4 regions of the Limosilactobacillus mucosae genome follow, and region 3 is predicted to be linked to each of the others. Evidence: predicted binding sites of a transcription regulator. Region 3 holds the regulator's gene; each other region holds the start of a gene.

Region 1 (2,203 bases), 120 kb from region 3:
ATCTTGAATATAGCGATCGGACAACTTAGCCGCGGCTTGGATGGCATCATCGGTGTACTTGACGTGGTGGAAGTCTTCATAGCGGCCCTTGATGCCGTTTAAAATTTTGATCGTTTCTTCAACGGATGGCTCATTGACCTCAACTGGCTGGAACCGCCGAGCCAACGCCGCGTCCTTTTCAATCTTGCGGTATTCGTTCATGGTCGTGGCGCCAATCAGCTGCAGATCGCCACGGGCCAGGGCCGGCTTTAAGATGTTGCCTGCGTCCATGCCGCCTTCAGCATTGCCGGCACCCATGATTTCGTGAATCTCATCAATAAACAGGATGATGTTCTTATTCTTCTGAACTTCCTTCATTAACTGCTGCATCCGCTGTTCGAACTGACCACGAATGCCAGTTCCTTGAACCAGGGAAACAACGTCTAAGCGGATGATTTCTTTAGAAGCGATCTTTTCCGGAACCTGACCAGAAACGATTGCCTGGGCAAGACCTTCAACGACTGCAGTTTTACCAACCCCGGCTTCACCGATCAAAACTGGGTTGTTCTTAGTCCGCCGATTAAGAATCTCGATTACACGCGCTATCTCATCGTCACGGCCGATTACGGGATCGATCTTGCCTTGGCGGGCCAGGTCGGTCATGTTGACGCCATATTGCCCCAACAGACCTTTGTTACGCTTGCCGCCGCCATTGCTGCTGGATTGAGCATTAAAGTTGGCGCTGCCTTGGTTGTTGGCGTCTTGGCCCTGCATGTTGTTCATGGCATTCATAAAATCTTCGAGACTGCCGAAGCCAAAGTTGTTGTTCATTCCATTACCCCCATTCATCAGGTTCATTTGTGCCTGCTGCATGTTTTGGTAGCAGTTTTGGCACAGGTCAATCTGCATGCGTTGACCGTTAAAATTCATTTGTAGGTGAATCGTTGCGGGATTTTGATGGCATACTTGACAAAGCATTTATTTTTACCCCCTCAGAAGTCAAAAATATATTTGACCTTTTTTGACCATAATGCAATTATACTTACTTTTAGTAATATATCAAGCGGTTTATTCGATAAAAGTCAAATTAATCAATACTTGATACAATGCGCTTTATCAACAAAGGTCAAAAAGCAGATAAACTTTCTACCTTTGATTTTAGCACTGGTTGAATTAGAATGCTAAAAACCCCGCCATTTAAAAAAATCCGTTATAATATAAATAGGTGAAGAGCAATCAAGAAAAGAGGTGGGGAATTCGTGGCTGCCAAAGATTACCGTCAACTGCTTGAAGATCTGCGCGCCGGTAAGATTGAGGAATTTGTCGTGACGCCCGCAGAATTTATGGACTTCCAACCGATTTATCATGATTATGAGTATCGGACCCAGATTGAAGGGAAAGCCGAACGGGGCGGAGAATTGCACTATCATTTGATAAAACGAGATTAAATCCGCATTTTGGCGTCATTTGCCAAGAAATCGTCTTGTATTTACCGCTTACAATTGCTACAATGGTGATATTGAAAGCGTTGGTTGCCAATTGCCAATGCCCAACAAAGCCTTAAGGAGAATGATTACAATGGAAAAACGCGATTTTACGATTACTGCTGAAACTGGTATCCACGCTCGTCCAGCTACGATTCTGGTACAAACTGCATCCAAGTACACTTCTGACGTATCTCTGTCATACAACGGCAAGAGCGTTAACTTGAAGTCCATCATGGGTGTTATGAGCCTGGGTGTTGGTCAAAACGCTAACGTTACGATTACTGCAGAAGGCGATGACGAAAAGGAAGCTATCGAAGCCATCGCTGAAACGATGAAGAAAGAAGGCTTGGCGGACTAATATGTCAAGACAGCTCAATGGCATCGCGGCTGGCGGTGGGATTGCCATCGCGCCGGCCTATTTGCTGGGAGTTCCTGACTTATCCGTTAAGCAGCAACATACCGATAATGTGAATCATGAAGTCGCCCGGCTTCATGATTCTTTTGCTATTACGGCCAATGAACTGCGGGAGATTTGTCAGCGAGCCCATGCTCAACTCAACAAACAGGCGGCGGTGGTCGTCGATATGCAGCTGCAGCTGGTGCTGGCTGATGATTTTCAACAGACCATTGAGCACCAGATCGTTGCCAATAAATATACGGCGGGCTATGCGGTCAAAAAAGAAACCGATCGCTGGCTAGCCGAAAATGCATCTTCTGAACAGGGCCTGCATCAAAGA
Region 2 (2,203 bases), 300 kb from region 3:
CAGCATTGGCGTTGCCGGAGCCCATGGCAAGACCAGTACGACGGCGCTGCTTTCCCATGTGTTAAGCTCAGTTGCGCCAACGACCTATCTGATCGGAGACGGTGAAGGAGTTGGCACGCCTGACTCGCGGTTCTTTGTCTTTGAAGCTGACGAATACCGGGATCACTTCTTGGCCTATCATCCAGACTATGCCATCATGACCAATATTGACTTTGATCATCCCGATTTCTTTAAGGATATTGATGACGTGCGCGATTCGTTTGAAACGTATGGCAAACAGGTCAAAAAAGCCGTCTTTGCCTGGGGTGATGATGAAAATCTGCGCAAGCTGCAGTTGGATGTACCGATCTATTACTACGGCACCAGTGAAAAAGATGACTTCCGTGCGGTTAATATTCAACGGACGCCGCAAGGATCCACTTTTGAAGCCTGGTTTAAAGATGAGAAGCTGGGCGAGTTTGAAATTCATCTTTATGGTGAGCACAGCGTCTTGAACAGTCTGGCCGTAATTGCGGTTGCCTACATGGAAAAAGTTGACCTGACTGACATTGCTAACGGGCTGGCCAGCTTTTCCGGCGTTAAGCGGCGGTTTGCCGAAAGTCGGGTTGGCGATATGACGCTGATTGATGACTATGCTCATCATCCAAGCGAAATCAAGGCGACGATTGATGCAGCACGGCAAAAATATCCTGATAAGCAGGTACTGGCCGTTTTCCAGCCGCATACCTACAGTCGCCTGCAGGCCTACCTTAAAGAATTTGGTCAGTCTTTGAGCGCCGCTGACAAGACGTTTGTCACGCCAATCTTTGGCTCGATTCGTGAAAATGCCGGTCATGTCTCCAGCCAGGACCTGGAAGACTTGATTCCACAAAGCGAGGGCATTGACATGGACTCCATGGACAAGCTTTTAGCGTACCATGATGCCGTTGTTGTCTTCATGGGAGCCGGCGACATTGAAAAATACGAGGACAAGTATAAGAGTTTGTTAGCAAATGATTAAATCACTTGTCGAAAATGGTGGCATTTGCTACCATTTTTTATATAAAAGACAATATTGGTCAAATTAGTTTGACTGCTTAACTCAATTGAAAGAAGGGGAGTTTATGTTCAACTCTACACCAGAGCCCGAGCAAAGAAGACGCGTCGTCAATGCAGCCGGCTTAAATGGCTTTTTGACCAAGATGTACGGCTTTGTCGGCCTGTCAGTTTTTGTTTCGGCCATCAGTTCGTTTTTGGTAATGACGACTTTTAGAACCGCCGTGTTTGGCTACTTTTCTCAGCACACGGGGATGATGTGGCTGCTGTTGCTGCTGCCAATTGCCCTGTCAATGGGAATCAGTGCTAGTGCCACGCGCAATCCAACTGGCAGCTTTATCATGCTGATGGTCCTGTCGATTATGTATGGAGTCGAGTTTGCCCTGCTGGCTGGTTTCTATACTGGCACTGATATTACGGCAGCCTTTGTTTCGTCGGCAACGATCTTTGTAGTAATGGCACTGTATGGGACGGTTACCAAACGCTCGCTGGATCGCTTTGGGGCTCATGCTACGGCGGCCTTGATTGCTTTGATTCTGGCCTCTTTGATCAACATGTTCTTAAACAGTCCGGCCATTACCTACATCTTTTCCTACATTGCCGTAATCATCTTCGTAATTTTGACGGCTTACGATGCGCAAAAGATGAAAAACATCTACCTTAACTACCAAGATCAGGTTTCCGTTACCGGTCTGGCAATTATGGGGGCCTTGCAGCTGTATCTGGACTTTATCAACCTGTTCATCCAGCTGCTGCAGATTTTCGGCATGGGCAGCGATCGTCGCGACTAACTAATTAAATAAAATTTAGATTGGCTCTGCATCCTTAAATGGTGCGGAGCTTTAGTTTTTATTAGGATAGATTTGGCTTCTAAAAAATGTCAGGGGTGGTGAAAGTCTGTTACAATCAAGAAAGAAAACAAAGGACGAGGTAGTTTAAATGGCAGAAAAACTGTTGTTGATTGATGGCAATAGCATTGCGTTTCGGGCTTTTTTTGCAATGCATAATCAAATCGACAAATTTACCAACCAAAACGGTCTTCATACTGCGGCAATCTATGGCTTTAAACTGATGCTGGATCACGTGCTGACCAACTATCAGCCGGATAAGGCCCTGGTAGCGTTTGATGCTGGCAAGCAGACCTTTCGTACGGAAATGTATGCTGACT
Region 3 (2,203 bases):
CTGACCTGTGCCGGCGTTACGATGTACAAGGCACTGAAGGTTTCCGGCATCAAGCCAGGTCAATGGGTATCAATCGTTGGTGCTGGTGGTCTGGGTAACCTGGGGATTCAATTTGCCCACAACGTATTTGGTGCTCACGTTGTTGCCGTTGATGGTAACCCTGACAAACTGGAAGCTGCCAAGAAGGAAGGCGCTGAAGTTCTGATCAACCGTCATGACGGCAATGTTGACGAACAGATCCAAGAAAAGGTTGGCGGCGTTCATGCAGCTGTTGTTACGGCCGTTACGCCAGCTGCCTTTGACCAAGCTGTTGGTTCCCTGCGTCCAGATGGCAAGCTGGTTGCCGTTGCTCTGCCAAAGGGTGACATGCAGCTGAACATCGCCAAGACGGTTCTGGATGGGATCGTTGTTGCTGGTTCACTGGTTGGTACTCGTCAAGACCTGGCTGAATGTTTCCAATTCGGTGCTGAAGGCAAGGTTCACCCAATCGTCAAGACCCGCAAGCTGGAAGAAATCAACGACATGATTCAAGAACTTAAGGACAACAAAGTGGTTGGCCGGAACGTCGTTGACTTTGTACACAACAAATAATTGAATAACGGCTAAGGCAAGCTGATCTTAGCAATCTAAAATTTAAGGCTCATCGTTGTTTTTGCAGCGATGAGTTTTTTTAATTTAAAATCGGAATTTTATGGATATATATGATAAAATGAAGGTCAACATTAGTCAGATAAAGAAAGAGGGGGCGAAATTTTGGAAGACCGCAGTATTTCAGATATTATTGAAGCCTATCTTAAAGAGATTCTTGGCAACTCAGAGCAGATCGAGATACGTCGTTCAGAAGTGGCCAACCATTTCGATGTGGTACCATCACAGATCAATTATGTAATTAAAACTCGCTTCACCCTGCAAAATGGCTACCTGGTTCAAAGTAAACGTGGCGGTGGCGGCTATATCCGCATTGAACGCATCAATCTATTGGATGATGTCGATGTCTTGGACATGCTGATCAATGCAATTGGCGACTCAATCAGTGAACGAGATGCCTTTGACGTGATTCGAACTTTATATGAAGAAAAAGTTATTACACGGCGAGAAGGCGATTTAATGATGGTGATGGTCGCCAAACAAACCTTGAAACTGGATAGTCGAGTTAAAGAAAATCAGCTGCGGGCCCGGGTTTTGACTTCACTGTTGAACCGGCTGCGTTTTGAAAGCTAAGAGAGAAAGAGACGGTGATTTAATGGACAATAATTCATACACCCGAAGCGCGCAAAACGTTTTGCAAATTGCTCAAGAACAGGCACACTACTTTAAGCATCAGGCCGTGGGTACCGAGCATCTGCTGCTGGCGTTGAGCATGGTTTCTAATAGTATTGCGGGCCGTGTCTTGAATCAGTTTAACGTCACCAGCGATGATATTCGCGAAGAAATCGAAAGCCTAACCGGTTATGGTACGATGCAAGAGGCTGATCGCGATACCTATCTGCCTGATTCGCCCAAGCTGCGCAGTATTTTATTGTTGGCTAAGCAGATGGCCCAGCGTCTGCAGGCCCCTCAAATTGGCACCGAGCATCTGCTGTTAGCCCTGCTGAGTGATGATGCAATTCTATCATCACGAATCTTAAGCAATCTGGACGTTAATCCCAAACAGGCGCGTCGGATTTTGCTGCGGCGCCTAGGAATTGCTGAAAATCAGCAGCGGCGGGCACCACGGCGACGTCCTGGTGAAAATGATGGCAGCGATGGTGAGGTTCAGGGAACGCCAACGTTAGACAAGCTGGCTCGTGATCTGACACAGATTGCGCGCAGTGATGGCATGGATCCTGTAGTTGGCCGCGATCGTGAAATCAAGCGGGTAGTTCAGATCCTCAGTCGTCGGACTAAAAACAATCCGGTGCTGATTGGTGAGCCAGGGGTCGGCAAAACCGCGATCGCAGAAGGACTGGCCGAACGGATCGTAGCTGGTCGGGTTCCTGAAGAACTGGCTGATAAGCGACTGATGATGCTGAATATGGGGTCGCTGGTTGCGGGCACCAAGTATCGCGGTGAGTTTGAGGACCGCTTGAAAAAAATCATCAATGAAATCTATCATGACGGCCATGTGATTCTTTTTATCGATGAGCTGCACACTCTGGTTGGAGCTGGTGGTGCAGAAGGGGCAATTGATGCCTCAAATATCTTAAAGCCAGCGCTGGCCCGT
Region 4 (2,203 bases), 650 kb from region 3:
AAATGTGTTCAGTTTTAGATAAACCAGCTTCATCCAATTTTTTTGTAAAAATATTCATTTTTTGCTTGCATTTTATCGTCACTGGGGATATTATAATAAACGTTCGTGTTAATTCAGCGAGCTTAAAATTATTTCGCGCCCTTAGTGTAATGGATCGCACGTGAGATTCCGGTTCTCGAGATCCGGGTTCGACTCCCGGGGGGCGCACTTAAATATAAAAAAGCACTGATCAATCTGATCAGTGCTTTTTTATTACCACGAAGTCAAAACTACATCACAACATATTAAAAGACCTCATCCATAATCCTGGATGAGGTCTTCTTAAACGGAAAAGCAAATTACTTTTCTTCAGCTGGCTTTTGCTTAGCCCACTTGCGAATTGCTTCGATTTTCTTTTCCTTCTTAGCCCGCGTGTAACGGTCTGCGACTGGGCGACGGCCTTGTACGCCGTATGGATGTGCTTTACGCATTGCAATATGCCTCCTTTATATCTAACGTAAATAATCAACATTCCAATTATAAAGGTCAGGTTATTAAAAATCAACAACTATTATTGCAACCAACTGATCAGCAATAAATTTAAAAAAATTTTTGGACGGTCGAATTGAATTTTGGACATCTTGCTCACTTTTTATCTTTTTCAACACAAAGGCTATTCAGCATCAAATTTGGAAACGGTAGCACTATTTTCACAAATGAAAATTGATAAACGTTTTCCGTCAATTTGAACTATACCAATTTGATTATTAAAACACTAAATCGCCTTAAACTGGCACTTGTCAATAATACCAATTTGGTGTATAGTCTTAGACATCACAGAGGTTAACAATTAATTCATTCACAATTTCAACTAAACGGGGAGATGAGACTTATGTTTAAAAAGAACATGCACGAACTAAACGAACTTAAAAAAATGATCGAAAACGATGATCGCGCAATGCTGGATGCCGAAATCGCCAACCAAGAACTGAGCATGATCTCAGCTGACTTAAAATAATTCTACCTATTTTATCAACCAGTATTAAGGCACTGCTGCTAACGATATCAGCATCGTTAGCAGCAGTGTTTTTTTCTGACAAAACATTTGACCTTTTCTGACCTATCGAGTATAGTATTCACATAAGTTAGCAATCGATGCTGACTACTGCTAATTAAGAGGGAGGCCAAAGCATGAACCTAGTTCCAACGGTCATTGAACAGTCATCGCGTGGCGAACGCGCTTATGACATCTACTCACGTCTGTTGAAGGACCGCATCATTATGCTGTCCGGTCCAATTGAAGACGACATGGCAAACTCAATCGTTGCGCAACTGTTATTCTTAGATGCGCAAGATTCTACCAAAGATATTTACCTTTACATTAACTCACCTGGTGGCGTCGTAACCTCAGGGATGGCCATCTACGATACGATGAACTTCATCAAGGCTGATGTCCAGACGATCGTAATCGGCATGGCCGCATCAATGGCCAGCGTGCTGGTATCATCCGGTGCCAAGGGCAAGCGTTTCGGTTTGCCACACTCAACGGTTATGATTCACCAGCCTTCTGGCGGCGCACAAGGTCAGCAAACTGAAATTCAGATTGCGGCCGAAGAAATCTTGAAGACGCGCAAGATGATCAATGGTATTCTGGCTGAAAATTCTGGCCAGCCAATTGAGCAAATCGAACGTGATACGGAACGCGATCACTACTTAACGGCCCAAGAAGCCGTTGATTATGGTCTGCTTGACGGAATCATGGAAAACAGCGCCAAACTAAAGTAATTGTTTGACCTAAATAGCTAAAAAAACCACGACTGCCATCCAGTCGTGGTTTTTTAGTTGCTCTTAGCCTGTCGCAGTTCTTCGGCATAAGCATTTAGCTTGCGCAGCCGATGATTAACCCCTGATTTTGAGATCGGGCCGCCTGGTACCAAAACGCCAAGCTCCTTTAAGCTGACCTCTTGATGTGCGAGCCTGGTTTCAGCAATTGCCCGCAGTTTTTCTGGCAAGCTGTCCAAACCGACCATTGAATCGATCAAACGAATATTTTCAATCTGACGATTAGAGGCATTGGCTACCTTATCCATATTGGCATTTTCACAGTTAACCAAGCGATTGACGGAATTACGCATATCTCGAACGATTCGGATATTTTCAAACTTGAGCATGCCGTTAGTGGCACCGATCAGCTGAAGAAACTCCGCAATTTTTTCCGCTTCCT

Evidence for each region. Region 3 encodes CtsR, which represses protease genes until heat stress. Its sites were predicted from a motif close to TTGGTCAAAAAAGGTCAAANA; they were not measured.
Region 1: H0G69_RS08120 (ATP-dependent Clp protease ATP-binding subunit) is a predicted target of CtsR. The motif match lies at 988-1,008, and genes of this name have one in related genera.
Region 2: H0G69_RS07210 (Bax inhibitor-1/YccA family protein) is a predicted target of CtsR. The motif match lies at 1,045-1,065, and genes of this name have one in related genera.
Region 4: clpP (ATP-dependent Clp endopeptidase proteolytic subunit ClpP) is a predicted target of CtsR. The motif match lies at 1,082-1,102, and genes of this name have one in related genera.

Annotation. Positions count from the first base shown of each region.
Region 1 covers NZ_CP058954.1:1,642,306-1,644,508, reverse strand. The annotation lists gene H0G69_RS08120 (ATP-dependent Clp protease ATP-binding subunit) at 1-957, opposite strand, end outside; gene H0G69_RS08115 (protein YkzS) at 1,239-1,427, shown strand; gene H0G69_RS08110 (phosphocarrier protein HPr) at 1,558-1,824, shown strand; gene ptsP (phosphoenolpyruvate--protein phosphotransferase) at 1,826-2,203, shown strand, end outside.
Region 2 covers NZ_CP058954.1:1,457,241-1,459,443, reverse strand. The annotation lists gene murC (UDP-N-acetylmuramate--L-alanine ligase) at 1-1,000, shown strand, start outside; gene H0G69_RS07210 (Bax inhibitor-1/YccA family protein) at 1,104-1,826, shown strand; gene polA (DNA polymerase I) at 1,975-2,203, shown strand, end outside.
Region 3 covers NZ_CP058954.1:1,760,834-1,763,036, reverse strand. The annotation lists gene adhP (alcohol dehydrogenase AdhP) at 1-591, shown strand, start outside; gene H0G69_RS08765 (CtsR family transcriptional regulator) at 754-1,221, shown strand; gene H0G69_RS08760 (ATP-dependent Clp protease ATP-binding subunit) at 1,244-2,203, shown strand, end outside.
Region 4 covers NZ_CP058954.1:361,674-363,876, reverse strand. The annotation lists tRNA gene H0G69_RS01645 (tRNA-Arg) at 136-207, shown strand; gene H0G69_RS11040 (hypothetical protein) at 339-470, opposite strand; gene H0G69_RS11035 (hypothetical protein) at 872-997, shown strand; gene clpP (ATP-dependent Clp endopeptidase proteolytic subunit ClpP) at 1,171-1,764, shown strand; gene whiA (DNA-binding protein WhiA) at 1,818-2,203, opposite strand, start outside.